Regions from separate parts of the Aceticella sp. 75b-Ac genome, predicted to be linked through region 2. Evidence: riboswitches for the same ligand, from Rfam matches in the RefSeq annotation. Region 2 holds a riboswitch; the other holds the start of a gene.
The links. A riboswitch is a leader RNA that binds a small molecule or an ion and turns the genes downstream of it on or off. The one in region 2 is predicted to bind molybdenum cofactor.
Positions count from the first base shown of each region.

Region 1: linked by a shared signal. The riboswitch ahead of modA (molybdate ABC transporter substrate-binding protein) and the one ahead of AC0LWJ_RS05275 (ABC transporter substrate-binding protein) in region 2 are both predicted to bind molybdenum cofactor.

Region 1 covers NZ_CM190971.1:166,740-174,877, forward strand. The annotation lists gene AC0LWJ_RS00835 (radical SAM protein) at 1-75, opposite strand, end outside; gene AC0LWJ_RS00840 (class I SAM-dependent methyltransferase) at 65-697, opposite strand; gene AC0LWJ_RS00845 (ABC transporter substrate-binding protein) at 806-1,924, opposite strand; gene AC0LWJ_RS00850 (ABC transporter ATP-binding protein) at 1,958-2,740, opposite strand; gene AC0LWJ_RS00855 (FecCD family ABC transporter permease) at 2,737-3,729, opposite strand; gene AC0LWJ_RS00860 (ATP-binding cassette domain-containing protein) at 3,853-4,518, opposite strand; gene AC0LWJ_RS00865 (Rossmann-like domain-containing protein) at 4,558-5,286, opposite strand; gene modB (molybdate ABC transporter permease subunit) at 5,318-5,998, opposite strand; gene modA (molybdate ABC transporter substrate-binding protein) at 6,026-6,850, opposite strand; molybdenum cofactor riboswitch at 7,046-7,170, opposite strand; gene AC0LWJ_RS00880 (4Fe-4S dicluster domain-containing protein) at 7,204-7,782, opposite strand; gene AC0LWJ_RS00885 (GerMN domain-containing protein) at 8,057-8,138, shown strand, end outside.
Region 2 covers NZ_CM190971.1:989,133-997,270, forward strand. The annotation lists gene AC0LWJ_RS05255 (hypothetical protein) at 1-947, opposite strand, end outside; gene AC0LWJ_RS05260 (radical SAM protein) at 949-1,947, opposite strand; gene AC0LWJ_RS05265 (ABC transporter ATP-binding protein) at 1,965-2,753, opposite strand; gene AC0LWJ_RS05270 (FecCD family ABC transporter permease) at 2,740-3,693, opposite strand; gene AC0LWJ_RS05275 (ABC transporter substrate-binding protein) at 3,727-4,794, opposite strand; molybdenum cofactor riboswitch at 4,918-5,060, opposite strand; gene aroB (3-dehydroquinate synthase) at 5,170-6,240, opposite strand; partial or broken gene pepF (oligoendopeptidase F) at 6,283-8,075, opposite strand; gene AC0LWJ_RS05290 (hypothetical protein) at 8,129-8,138, opposite strand, start outside.

The DNA of each region.
Region 1 (8,138 bases), 820 kb from region 2:
ATTTTCATATAAACCGCATGCTCCTGTACTATTTTCTGAAATTTCACAATCTCTTTCACAAATTTTACATTTCATTGTTATTACCACCTTTCATAATCAACCATAATCCTGATTCATCCATAATAACTTCATAATTCTTAATTCCTGCAAGCCTTAATTGATTATCGAGCATTTTTACCGGGTTATTACCAAAAGTCTGAATCATTCCTCCATTCCACTCTTTATTTCTTTTTTTCATATTTATTGCTACCTGTTCTTTTAATTTTGCCGTGCCGAATCCGCCGCCGATATATGCCATTCCATCGGGTGTAAGTATCCTGTAAATTTCTTTAAAGGCTTTTGGAAGGTCATGCCAAAAAAATATTGATCCTCTACTTATTACAAGATTAATTGTTTGGTCTTTAAAAGGTATATTATGAACATCTCCAAGTTGAGTTCTGACTTTAGCTTCCAAATGATTCTTTATAATATTATCACCAGCAATTTTTAACATTTCCTCAGATTTATCAAATAAAATTACAAACAAGTCCGTAATTTTAGCTAATTCGATTCCAAGATATCCTCCACCGCTTCCAATATCTAAACATGTACCTGTTGTTATACCAGTTCTGCATTTTATTTGTTTTGCAATAACAGGATAAACAGGAGCAAAGATATTACGAGCAATTTCATCAAATTCTTCTATATTTATTTCCATTCCTATCCACTCCTTGTTTTATTAAATACTTAAAAAATAATGTTAAGGAATATAGTTAAGATATTAATTATATTCCTTAACTTCAATCTTTCATAACGTTAATAAGTTCTATTTTGCATTAGACATAATTTCTTGATATTGTCGGTCAGTAATTTTTATATGCAAAAATTTATCATAGAATTCTTTAACTTCCGCCTTTATATCATATTTAAAATAGTCTGGATATAATAAATTTCCCAGCCATTTTGCTCCTAAAATTCTGATTACTGATGGGGGTCTATCGAACCAATTAAATGGTTCGCAAGGTATAACATATACCTTTTTATCTTTTACTGCCTTTAAATTACTCCAATTCGGATTAGACATTATTACTTTGTAAGGATCGTTTGCTGAAGCTGCAAATCCTTGATCAATACATACCAAAATTGCTTCAGGATTCCATTTGAGAAGCTGTTCCATAGATACTTCGCTACGGCCATAACCTGCTTTTATTGGCACTTGGGCTACATTTATTGCTCCTACGAGGTCAATTAATTCTGAGTGTATGGAACCTTTCGGGTCTGTCTGTAGACCTTCTTTCCCTTCTGCATAATATACTTTAACCTTTTTATCTTTAGGTATTTTTTTGGCTATATCTGTAATTTCAGCATACGTTTTTTTACAATAATCACCAAGTTCTTTAGCTTTACTGGTGTCTCCTGTCAAATTACCCATAAATTTGTAAGCATTGTCCATTTTATCCAAATCACTTGTTACGCATACAACAGGTATACCTAAATCATTCTGTATTTTATCTGCATTAGAAATAGACGAACTATCTAGAGTACCCATATTAAGTATTATATCAGGTTTTATTTTTAAAAGCTCTTCCTTATTCATTGTTTGACCCTGCCCAAAATAACCACCTACAACAGGAAGGTTTTTATAAGAATTTATTGTAAACTTACTTTCAGCTTTTGAGATCTTGTAATTTAAACCTGCAATTTTATCCGGTGACAATGTATACATAAATACGGTTCCTATAGGATTGGTTGAACAAACTTTTTTAATCCGAGAAGGGACTGTTACTGTTCTACCAGCCATATCTACTATTGTTCTTGTACCTTGATTCCCTTGTTCATTGCTTTTTAATGTTTTTTGACTACCGCAGCCGGTAAACACAGCGGCTAAGATTATGCATATAATGATAAATATTGATAAAATAAAGTTTTTTCTTTTTTTACACATATTTATTTCACTCCTTTTAAAAAATCAAAAATATTAACTAAGCAAAGGCACACAGGCTTTAATAATTTCTCCGTCTACACCCTTTAAGCAGGTTATTTTTACATTTACTCCATAAGCTATCCTCAAATTCTCTTCTGTAATCACATCATCTGCATATCCTAAGGTAAACACGTTGTTTCGTTGCATCAAGGCTACTTTTGTACTGCATAAAAATGCGTGATCCGGAAAATGAGTAGTCATTATAACCCCCATTCCCTTTTTAGCAAGTTTCTTAATTTGTTCAAGTACACGTACTTGATTTCCAAAGTCTAAATTAGCGGTAGGCTCGTCCATTACAAGAATATCGGGCTGCTGCGTTAAAGCCCTGGCAATAAGCACCATTTGCCGTTCACCACCGCTGATTTCAGTATAAATTCTGTCTTTTAGAAAAGAAACCCCCAAAGTTTCCAAGGCTTTCTCTGCAATGGTTAAATCCTCTTTAGACGGTGAAGAAAAAACCCCTAAATGAGCAGTACGTCCCATAACTACTACATCAAGTACAGAAAATGGGAAAGGTGGTGTATGAGCTTGAGGTACATATCCGATGGTTTTTGCCAGTTTTTTTCTGGACCAATATTTTATATCTTCTCCGTTTAGTTGAATTTCACCACTATGCAATTTTAAAAATCGCAGAATAGTTTTGAATAAGGTTGTTTTTCCTACCCCATTTGGTCCTAATAGGCACAGAATTTCACCTGAACTTACCTTTATAGAAAAGTCTTTAAGCACAATTTTTGTTCCATATCCACAGGATACATTTTTAATTTCCAATTTCATACCCAACCCTTCCTTCCTTTTGCCAGCAGATAGAAGAAAAATGGTGCTCCTATAAGAGAAGTCAATATTCCTAAAGGGATTTCAACAGTAAAGGTATTTCGAGCTATGTCATCTACAAAAAGCAGGAAGGTACTGCCAATAAGAAATGAAGCAGGTAACATTGCTTTATAATTAGGTCCCACGATAAGTCTGGCAATATGTGGAATAATTAGTCCGATCCAGCCAACCATACCACTGACTGAAACCGCTGCTGATGTCATTAATGTTGATGAAATGATGAAAAGCAAACGCATTTTTTTTGTATCAATACCCATTGCTTGTGCTTCCTCATCGCCAAAGGAAATGACATTCAATCTCCATCGAAGCAGGATAAGAGGGACTAAACCAATAACTATCGGTATGAGCAATACAGCTATGTCATTTTTACTTATGGAAGAAAGCCCTCCCATAAGCCAAAAGGTAATGGCAGGCAGTTTGCTCTCAGGGTCAGCTACATATTTAACCATAGAAGTAAAGGAAGAAAACATCGTAGATACAACCATTCCTGTCAATACCAATACCAAAATGGCATTATTGTTGCGGCTGATTATAGTTGACATGGTATATGAGATGATAACTGCTCCCAAGCCAAAAAGAAATGCGGAAATTTGAATACCAATTGAACCAAGGGAGATTAAAATTGCTATAGCAGCACCAAACCCAGCTCCAGCAGAAGCCCCAAGGATATCTGGGGATACCATTGGATTTTTAAAAAGTCCTTGATATGTTGCTCCAGAAACTGATAAAGCACCTCCTACAAGTATAGCTGCAAAGATTCTTGGGATACGCACATTGAACAAAACCATTTCCATTGTTTTAGAGCATGCTACGGGAAGATCCAAGAGTTTGGACATTAATATGGTGATGATCTGTGCCAGCGGAATGGCGTATCGTCCCAGTGTTAGAGATACAAAGATTGCAATGATGAGCAATATAGCCAAAATACCCATGACTGAAATTTTTGTTTTTCTGTAAAATGTCACTCCAACCAATCCTTTCCATAAAATGTTACTTTCTTATATAATAACCTTTGTTCCCATAGCAACAGTGACAATAATCAACTGCATTGCCCATCAAGCACTTTGATTGAACTTCATTATTATTTCTCCCTTGTCTTCACCTTTTTCAGCCTTAAAAACATTATCGCCAAGCTCTGCTTCATATTGGTAGTGTGTAACCAAAACAAAAGGTATCTTCCACTGCCCATGAAGTTCCTTTATTTCTTTGCATAGCCTTTCCCTTAGCTTCCTGTCCATAGCTGAAAGGGGCTCATCCAGCAATAACAAATGAGGCTTTGTTATAAGGGTTCTTGCCAGGGCTACCCGCTGTTTTTCTCCGCCCGAAAGCTGAACTGGATATCTTTCAGCTAAATGAAATATATCAAATTTTTTAAGTATTTCATTAAGTTGTTTTTCTTTTTCATCTTTTGATAAATTTTTTACTCCGTATAAGATATTATTTTTTACTGTTAGATGATCAAAAAGGGCATATTCTTGAAATATATATCCGATACCCCGTTTGCTTGGAGGAAGATTGATTCGTTTTGATGAGGAAAAAAGGGTTTTCTCCCCTAATATTATCTCTCCGCAATCTGGCTTTTGAAAACCTGCAATACATTCTAAAACAGTTGTTTTGCCAGATCCTGAAGGTCCAACAAGAACCAAAATTTCTTTATCAACCAATAAGTCAACTTTAAGAACAAAATCAGGAAGCCTTTTTACAAATTTTACTTTAAGCATCTTTCATCACCTTTTTCCCTGCATATTAAGAAATCTATATCAATAAGAACAAGGGCAAAATCTTTCCCATCCCATTAATTTAGCAGCCCCGGCAGCCGTTGTCCCAAAAAAGATCAAAGGTTTTCGGACCTTTAAAATATTCTCAATCGTTCCATTAACAACAACACTCCCTGTTACCAATGCTATATCGCACCATTCTATTGCATCCTTATAATCTTTCTCTCCATCCAGTATCAAAACACCCCTTTTTTCTTTACCTATGTTATCTTTATCCAGGTCGAGCACTTTAACAGGAAATTTGGAGGCACAGGCTTCTACTAACGCAGGTTGCAGCCCCACAAAGCATATACGCGGTTGTCCGTATTTTTCAATAATGAAAGGAACTATTTTCTGAGCACAGTTTTCTAAATCGTTGTTTTTACAGTGTACTGTGTGATCAGATAAACCCAGATACCGCATAATTGCATTTAAGGATGAAATAAAAATAGCTCTTTCAAAGTTGTTTTTAAGTGGAAGTTCCAGTATCTTTTCAATAGAACCATGAAAATCATTTAATGAATCAGTAAATGCCTGTCCATAAGAACCTTTAAATTCTGCCTGCATAAGTTTTTCTTTACCCTTTAAAATAACATAATCCTTACGTTTTGTAATGCCAATAGCATCTTTCGGAGAAAGCAGGCAGGCTTTAATCTCAACATTTTCGTTCAATAACCTATTTTCATCAACAATTTCCCTTAACTTGGACTTTAAGTTATTGTAAAAATCCATAAATCTATCTCCTCACATAATTAATTTCAGATTATTTTCTTCCTTTTTCTGTATAATGCAAAATTTTCTTTTTTGAGAGCCAGTTTATGTAATATATTAAACCAAAAGATAATAAAAGAATTACAATGACAAAATATCCGGCGGTTTTGTAATCTCCCCCCTCTGCTGCAAAATAAATTGCTATTGGCATTGTCTGAGTCTTGCCTGGGATATTACCTGCAATCATCAATGTTGCTCCAAACTCACCAATAGCTCTCGCAAATGAAAGAACTATACCCGATAGAATACCAGGCCAGGCAAGAGGCATGGTAACAGTACAAAGAACCCTAAACTCATTTGCACCTAAAATACGAGCAGCCTGTTCTTGCTTAATATCTACGCTTTCAAAAGCTGCTTTTGCACTCTTATACATGAGCGGAAAGGCGACTATAGAAGATGCAATTACAGCAGCCCACCATGTAAACAGCAATTGACCGTTAAATATTTTCTTAATGAGAAAACCTATTGGTCCATTTCTCCCTATGAGTACAAGAAGAATAAAACCCGTAACCGTTGGGGGCAAAACCAATGGCAAACATAAAAAGGTTTCCAAGATTTCCTTTCCTGAAAAATTTTTTATTAAAAAAAAACGTGCAAGAGATATTGCTATTATAAAATTAATAACTGTTGCTATTATTGATACTTTTATTGATAAGAATATAGGATATATCATTTTTGGACTCCTTCTTTTGGTTTGGATTTATTGTTTTTGTTCTAAAGGTATAAATCCAAATTTTTTGAAAATTTTTGATGCTTCTTGACCTTTGAGATAGTTAAGAAAATCAAGAGCTGTTTCTTTTTCCTTGCTGTTATTTATAACTGCTCCTCTGAAGAAAACAGGAGGACAGGAATTTTCAGGTGCTTCTGCGGCAATCCTAATCTTATTATCATTTGTAGTATTTGATTTCCATATAAATCCGGCATCCACATTTCCTGTTTCTACATAAGCTCTGATTTCTTGTATATCCTTTGCAAAAATAAGTTTAGATTTTACTTTATCCCAAAGTCCTAAGCTTATCAAAGCTTTTTTAGCCCATTCACCGCCAGGTACAACAGCAGGATCTCCAATGGCAATTTTATTAACTTCAGGTGAAGTAAGGTCTTCAAAGCTTTTTACTTTCTGGCTGTCTTTTGGCGTAATAAGAACCAGTTTATCAGATAAAATCTTTTTTTCTGTTGCTTTATCAATCAAATTTTCACTTCGTAATATATTCCATTGTTTTTCTCCGGGACCTATAAGTATATCACAATATGCTCCCTGTTCAATTTGCTGTTGTAAGGTACCAAGACCAGCGAAATTGAAGGAAAATTTTACATCGGGATGAATTTGGCTGTATTTTTTTGACACCTCCGGCAGTGCATCTTTAAGTCCAGCTCCTGCAAATACCATGATGCTTTTTGTATTTGAATTTTTCGTTTTATCGGCAGGTGTATTTGTCTTTTTTTGTCCACACCCTCCAAAAAATAATAAAGTCAATAATCCGCATACCAATAAAAATATCCATTTAATTTTAATTTTTCTCATCTTATTTCTCCTCCTTAAAATATTTTAAATATTTTCGGTAACATCTATTGTTTTATATATCTGAATTTCAAGAGATAATATATTTCTCTTAAAAATTCATTCAAGATTTATTAAATAAAAAAGCACCTCAAGAAAGGTGCAAAGCCACTACTAAATAAAAGGTAAAAATACCAAATCAAAGCATTTTCATCTTCTATTAGTGAATCCTTTCTCCTTTCCAAACAGGAGGCATTAACGTTTCCCTTAATACCCTATCGGTTCTTATTTCATAGCAAGATATAACTTACTTTAGAAATAAGGACTCGGAGATTTTAAATTTTTAATTATGACTATAATTAATTTTCGCCTTAAATTTAAATAAAAGGCAAAGCTGTTGTTACTTTTTTCCTTTTTTCTTTAATCGAATTTACCAGCATATTTGGTTTTACTAATCTTAAAGCATTTGTTGGACATACCTCTACACATGCAGGACCATTTTCTCTGTCTATGCACAAATCACATTTATTAGCAATTATTCTTTCTTTGTTGTACATATTTGAATTTTCTACAATCTTTAAATTTTCTTGTATATTTTTTTTACCGTTTACATATTCTGTTATAAAATCTATAGCACCAAAAGGACATGCAAGCAAGCAGTTTTTACAACCAATACAAATTTGGTTATTAATTTGTATTGTATTATTTTTTCTTACAATAGCTCCAACCGGACAGACATTTGCACAGGGGGCGTCCTCACAATGTCGACACTGTATTGGAGAGGTTACTGTTGCTGTTTTAATTACATTTAAACGCTGATTGAATTGAATATCATCTGTTCCTTCAGATAGCGGATTCCCTTCAAGATGTGCTAATGCACATGCTATTTCACATGTTCTGCATCCAATGCATCTATTAGGGTTAGCAATAACAAATGCATTTAAATTATTTTTCATTTTATTTCCTCCTTTTACAAAAGAATAAAATATTCACTATATAATTTGTTTCAATCAATTGTTTGAATTTCTTAAAGCAATGGAAGTACATTTGTTTTTATTATACAATATTTTTTTTTATAAAGCAATTAAGTTAGGGAAAAATTCGATTGAGAAATATATTATGAATTATTTTTTAAAAATAATAATAATATTTCATTATTTTTATAGATTTTTATTTCATTTCTATTCTGTTATAATATTTATATATTAGTTTAATAGGGGGTAGAGTATCGTGAAAAAAAATTTATTGATTATATTTTTTATTATTGTAGTTTTATTTTCGGGATGTTCTTCAAAATCAAATCCCGAGCAAA
Region 2 (8,138 bases):
TATGGCTTATTTTCATCGTCCTCTATATAATATTTATAACCGGGTGGATAACCATTATATTGAAGATGTTTGCCTGTGGTTATTGCGAGATATTGATTAGCATCCTGCTCATACGTATACCATTTTATGCTGTTTTTGCACAAGGTATATTGCCATTTAAAATCCTTTTCCCCTATCCCCTCTAAAAGAATAAGAGCAATTTTTCGATTATCCAGATTTTCTTCAATGACTTTTTTAACATCAATAATAGAATCAATACCATCTAAAGGTGTATATAATGGTATCGTCGTATTTTTTGCAGGAACTTTATAAATTGTCCTTGCTAAGCTTCCACATGCCTTAAATGTATATCCTTCTTTAGCTATAAGCAAATAATCCGGAAATCTTTTAATAAAATCTTCTCTTCCACCAAATTCATCCATAAACTTTTTTTTGCTTATTATTTTTTCTATTTCCGGAATACCAGCTAAATAATCAAGGTCTTTTGACGTTGCATCAAATAATCCGCCATAGCAAGAGGACATTCCGCCGCAAAAAGCAATTCCGTCAATATTTGATAAATCTATAAAACCCCTTAACGGCACTAAATCACCAAGTCCAATTATTACCGGAACAAAATCAGTATTTTTTAAAAAATTCTCAACGCTTTTAAAAAGATAATTTATTATTCCTATCATTTCATAGTTGAAAATCTCTTTGAATCGAGAGATAAAATAAGGCTGTGCATAACTTAACAACATAAAATCAGGCTCATATATCTCATTTATCCTCATTGCCATATTACTTACCCAATCAATGCTCCTTAATTCAAAGTCTCCGGGATAATAATCCTGTGCAATGATTTTTTTTATTTTATCAATAGATTTTAAATCAATATCAATTTTATCACCGGTTTTTAAATCAACCATAGTTTGCCATTCCCTGACATCAATAATCCCAATCGCCATTTTATCCTTCCTCCCTCGAATTCCATTTTATATATTCCCCATACAGGGGTATTGTCTTGCCGCATACCGGACATTTACCATTATTAAGAGCATATTCCGTTAATTTTGCGCCACATCCCCCCAAAGCGATTCTCTTTATTATCTTCCCGCCACATTCCGGACAAAAGGTACTTACCCAATCAGAACCTGCAAAATTGCTAAAATATATATAAGGTAAAACCTTTCTTGCCTCCTGCAAGGCATTGCTGACCTCATAGATATTTGGATATTGTAAATTCTGCATCTTGTATTCCGGTAAAAGCCTAAATACATGCCATGGTGTTTCAGGATTTATGCTGCTTATAAATTCGGCAATAAGCGGGATTTCTTTATCATTTATGCCTGAAACTATAGGTGTGGTAATTTCTATATGACATTTTTTTGATAGCTCTCTTATATTACGCAATATAGGCGACAAATCATCTATACCTACATACCTCTTATAAAAACCTGAACTGAATGACTTTAAACTGACATTAATAAATTGAAAGGTTCCCTTGAAAATCTCAACTACTTCTTCTGTGATGTATCCATTTGTAAGACATCCCATTGGTATACCCTCTTTTTTTGCCAGTTTTCCTACTTCTATGGCAGACGGCAAAGAAACTGTTACCTCATTAACACCAAATACGATATTATGGCATCCTGTTTTTTTAGCTATATCAATAATTTTCTCAGGCTCTAATCTAAATACAAAAACATCATTTGGATCACTTTTTGCAATATATGAATTGATGCAGTAATGACAGTCCAAATTACATCCGATTCCGCCTATCAATAAAGAACAGCTTCCCGGATATGCATGAAAAAAAGGTATTGATTCAATATGCACAGCCGCATATGTTGAATAACAATGTGGAAACTTTTCCACTATATCACCTTTATATTGGGTATACATACCGCATATTCCTACCTGACCTTCTGAAATATTGCATCTATGCTCACAGTATAAACACTTCATAACACCAATCCTTTCTGTTAAAATAAGGATTCTAAAAACTCCTTATCAGGAAATATAAACTTATTTTTATTATCTATATTAATAAGGTCTATTTTCAAATTATACAGTTGCATTATGTTTTCCTTTGTAATTATTTCTTCCTTACCGCCTTTTTTGATTATTTTTCCATCTTTCATTAAAAATATTTCATCACAGAACATCAGGGCAAGATTAGGGTCATGTAAAGACAGTAAAACAGATTTGTTTAAACTTTTAGCAATTTTCTCAATTACTGTAAGAACCAAAAGCTGGTTTCTAAAGTCTAAGGATGCGGTTGGTTCATCTAATATCATTACTTCACCTTCCTGTGCCAATCCCCTTGCTATCAATACCATTTTCTTCTGTCCGCCGCTTAAATGTGTAAATGGCTTGTCTTTTAAATGCTCAATTTTTAAAAGCTTAAGATAGCTCAATACAATTTTTTCATCTTCTTTTTTAGGTCCTTCAATAAAATTCACATGGGGATTTCTTCCCATTAAAACAACATCAAAAACCTCATATGGAAAGTTTATTGAAAATTCCTGAGGAACATATGACAAAATTTTGCTTCGCTCCTTTAGAGATTGATTTGATATATTTAGACCGTTTAATTCAACTAAACCTTCCTTAGGTTCCAAAATGCCCATAGCTATTTTAAGCAGCGTTGATTTTCCTGATCCGTTAGGACCCAAGAAGCATCCTATTTTATTATCCGTTAAAGTAAAATCAATGCCTTTTAAAATCTCTTTATCACCATATGAAAAATGAATATTGTCAATCTTTAACATAATACATTTTTCTCCTCTTGACCAGAATAAAAAATAATATCGGTGCTCCAATAAAATCTGTCATAATACTTAAAGGAAGTTCGGAAGCCACCAAACATCTTGCCAAGTCATCACATATCAACAACAAAACTGCACCAACAACAGCAGAAGCAGGAACTAATTTCTTATTATTTACACCTACTATTAAGCGTGCAATATGGGGACTGACAACCCCAATCCATGCAATCATTCCTGCAAGTGCTGTTGTAGCAGATGAAGATAAGGTTGCCAAAATAATGGCTGTTATTTTCCACCTGTTTACATTGACTCCCAGTGCTTTTGCCTCTTCATCCCCTAAGGAAAGTATATTGAATATCCATCCCATCGAAAGAAGACCTACAATACCAATAATCATCGGAAAAGCAGCAATACTTAGATCTTTCCATCTAACCCCTGAAAAGCTTCCCAGAAGCCAAAATACAATAGTAGGAAGCTTATTGTAAGGATCGGCAATATATTTAAAAAGTCCTACAAAACCTGCAAAAATCGCTGAAACGACCATACCTGCCAGAATTAAGCTTAACAAGCTTTTCCCAATTAAACTTCCCAATTTATAAACTAATATTACCGCAATTATTCCAAATATAAATGATGAACCTTGTATTATATATGGATTAAACGGAAAAAATAATATTGCAAGTACCGCTCCAAAGGCAGACCCAGTTGTTACACCAAGAATATCAGGACCTGCAAGATAGTTTCTAAACAAGCTTTGAAATGCAACCCCTGCTAATCCTAAAGATGCTCCTGCCAAAGAAACTGCTATTATTCTTGGAAATCTAACATCAAAGAGGATAATTTTGCTGAATCCATTTAAAGAAGAAAATGGAGAAAACCACAATCTTCCTAAAAACAAAGAAAGAAAAATAACTAAGCAGCAAAAAATAATTATTTTTTTCACTATGATTTCCTCCCAAGATATAAATCCTTCATTTTATTCGTTCGTGATTAAATTACCATTAATTTGAACTTTATCAATATTCAAACCAAAAAAGGTTTTATAAAAATCTTTTGCCTTATCTTTGATGTTTATATCCTTAAATTCATTTGGATGCAAAACCTTTGCCGCCCAATATAAACCCAATGGCCACTTAGGACATGGATCTATCCAGTTGTCCCCATCATTCGGAACAAGAAAAACCTTTCCGTCTTTAACTGCATTTATCTTGCCCCATGCAGGGTCTTTCAATATTTCATCTTTTGTTTGCGCAGCCGATTTATCATATTGTATTATCATGATCATATCAGGATTCCATTTGACTGACTGTTCAACATCTATACTTTTTTTACCAGATAAATTTTGTGAAACAGAAGTACCTCCGGCTATTTCAACAAGCCTGCTTTGAAACATATCACCACCCATAGTCATATATGAATGGTCTTTTCCACTATAATACATGATCAAAACCTTTGGCTTCGTTGTTCTTTGAATTTTATCCTTTACATTTTGTTCAGCTTTCTTGTAATAGTCTACAATGTTTTGAGCCTGTTTTTCCTTTTGAAAAACCTTTCCCAACATTGATACCGTATTATTTATGTCCTCAATGCTTTCTACTTTTGTGCAAATTACCGGTATATTGAGACTTTCTAGCTGTTTTACATCCTTATTATTTGCCTGCCAATAACTACAAAGCACAACATTTGGTTTTTCTTTTGCGATTTCTTCGACATTTGCTGTTTTTCCCCTACTTGCTTTTGTCATCACATCAGGGTCTACAAGCTTATAAAAATCTGTACCCCAAAAACCTCCAGCGTAAAATTTATCACCTTCACCAAGAAGATATACAAATTGTGGAATCATTCCATATATACTTACTATTTTCTTGACAGACTCCTGAATTTTTACTGTTCTTCCAACAGCATCCTTAACTTCAACATATGACACCTTTGTTTCCTGCGGAGCTTTAGTTCCAGAACATCCTGTTGCAGCAAAAACAATTAAAAATATAAGCAATCCAACTAGACTCGTTAATTTCAATCTTCTTTTTTTTAATTCTTTCATTCATATTTCCCTCCATATTTTTAATCAGTAGCAATTTATCAATTATTACTGCAATCTTTTATAATAAGAAAATTAAAACTCCACTAAAAAAGTGGAGCACAACAAAACCTGCTTGATTTAATCAGGTTGCATACACCACCTCCTTGTAAAATATGTGACAGTAAGGCATACTCGTTTCCAAGGATACCCCGTGAGCGTAAAACTCAGGCCAATCACCATAGATTATTTTCTCCTTAGGTTGAATTGGCTCGGAGATGTCGATATTATTTTTTTAACACGATAAACTAATAAAATTGCAGTAATTGCTACTTATTAAGAAAATAACATAGTTTAATTATTAAGTCAAATTATTTTTATCAATACCATACAGTTTAACTAATCAAGAATCGATAATATTTCATCTTTATTTATCTCAAAGATATCTACTTTTCCGTATCCAACCGGAAGTACAAATCTAATCTTATCATTTTTATTCTTTTTGTCATGCCTTATAAGTTCTACAATGTCTTCTTTATGGAGTTCGCCATATTCAACGGGTAAACCGGACTTCTTTATCAAAGCACAAATTCTATCAAAATATTCTTTATCTATCAGACTCTTTTTAAGGGACAGTTTAGCTGCATATACCATTCCAATTGCAACAGCTTCACCATGAATATATTTTTCATATCCTGTTAATGCTTCTATAGCATGTCCTACTGTATGTCCGTAATTTAAGATTTGTCTTAATTTTTGTTCTTTTTCATCCAATGAAACAACCTTCCCCTTGATTCCGCATGATTTTTTTATAATATGTGTAATCATATCATCGTTTAAATTAAGTATCTCATCCATATTGCATTCCAGATATTCAAATAATTCCTTGTCCCATATTACACCGTATTTTATTATTTCTGCTAATCCCCCAAGTATTTCCCTTTTATTTAAGGTTCTCAAATTGCTTGTATCTATATAAACCATCTTTGGCTGATGGAAAGCGCCGACGATATTCTTACCACCCCTTAAATTAACACCAACTTTTCCTCCTACACTGCTATCTACCTGTGCAAGAAGGGTGGTGGGTATCTGAATAAAATCTACACCCCTCATATATGTAGCTGCTGCAAAGCCGGCTATATCCCCCACTACTCCTCCGCCAAGGGCAATTATCGAACCATCTCTTAAAAGCCCGCTTTTATAGATGTCTTCTAAAATATTTTTTAACATATCAAGATTTTTGCTGCTTTCACCTGCAGGTATTACAAATTTTGATACATCAAACCCAGCATTATTTAAAATGGCTTTTACTTTCTCATAATATAATGGGTATACGTTGGTATCTGTTACAAGGAAAATCCTTTTGCTTTTGGTATGTCTGCATACCACCTTACCTATGTCATCAAGCATGTTATTACATATATATATCGGATATGAACGGTCTTTTAAATCTATATTGATAACCTCCAAAATATCTTCCCCTTTTTATTAAAATATACTTTAATCTATAGTTTATATTTCCTTTTCCATTTCTTCAAGCAATTTTTCAAATACATCCAATGCATCAAGCACCGGTTTTGGCGATGTAAGGTCTACACCTGCTTTTTTCAGAAGATTTAATGGATAATCGGAACTGCCTCCTTTTAAAAATTCCTTATATCTATCTACGGCTGGTTTACCTTCTTTTAAGATCATCTGTGAAAGTGCTGTTGCCGAAGAAAATCCCGTTGCATATTTATATACGTAAAATCCCATATAAAAATGGGGGATTCTTGCCCATTCATAATTAATACCTTCATCAACCACGATATCATTGCCGTAGTAAAATTTATTTAATTCATGGTATTTTTTACACAATAATTCGGGTGTAAGGGATTCACCCTTTTCATCTGTTTCGTGAGTAAATTTCTCAAATTCTGCAAACATAACCTGTCTAAATATCGTCCCTTTGAATTCTTCAAGGTAATGATTTAAAAGGTATAATCTCTCATTTCTCTCTTTAGCCTTCTCAAGGAGGTAATTCATAAGCAAAGCTTCATTACATGTTGAGGCTACTTCTGCATCAAATATTTTGTATTCTGAATATATAAACGGCTGGCAAGACATGGAATAGTGTGTATGAAGCGAATGCCCCATCTCATGTGCTATTGTAAATACATCATTTAAATTCCCTTGATATTTAAAAGCACATAGGGATGTACGCCATATGCACCCCATGAATAAGCACCGGAGGTTTTGCCTCGATTTTCAAACACATCAATCCATTTTGAATCAAAACCGCTTTTTAATATATCCACATAGTCGTTTCCAAGAGGCTTTAAACCCTCCAATACGATATTGACCGCCTCTTCATATTTATAATGTTTGTCATATTCTTTTATCAGAGGCACATAAAGGTCATACATATGGAGTTCCTCTAATTTTAAGAATTTTTTCCTTAGCTTAACATACCTGTGGAGTAAATCAATTTTGTCATGTATTGTATTGATTAAATTATTGTATACTTCAACAGGAACATTATCATCAAATAAAGACGCTTCCAAAGAAGACTTATGATTTCTCATTTTAGAATAAAAAATATCTTTTTTTACATTTGAATCAGTCATTGAGGAATATGTATTTATAAAATTTTTATATGTATTATACATACCGTTGAAAGCATTGTACCTTACATCCCTGTTCCTGCTTTCCATAAACTTTATAAAATTCCCATGTGTCAGTTCAACATCATTACCATCATCATCCTTAATAACCGGGAATTTGATATCGGCATTGTTCAACATCTTAAAAATATTACCGGGAGCCTGTGCAATTATACCTGTTTCAGCCAATAATCTTTCTTCTTTATCAGAAAGTACATGTGGTTTATATCTCAGTATATCATCAAGAAAATGTTTATATACTCCAAGTTCTGTATTTTTATCAAGATAATCTTTTATTGCTGTTTCATCTATTGACAAGACCTCGGGAATGATAAATGAAGTAGCACTTAATACTTGGATATTCAAGCTCATTGCCTTATCAGCCAAAGCCTGATATTTCCCGTTGGTATTATCTTCATCTTTTCTCATTTTGGCATAAGCAATTAATTTATTTGTCAATATGCTAACATCATCATTTAATTTTAAAACCTCTAATAAGGATTTATCATTATTTATTTTCCCCTTGTATTTCAGAATTTCGTTTAAAATGACTTTAACCCTGTTAAAGTCATCTTCCCATAATTCTTCATTTTCATAAATATCCTCAAGCCTCCATTTATATCTATCATCAATTTCTTTCCTGTCATGCAATCTTTTTACCATAATATATATCCCCTTTTATATTTTTTTTATTTTCCCCAGTAAGTTATAATGGATTATATCATT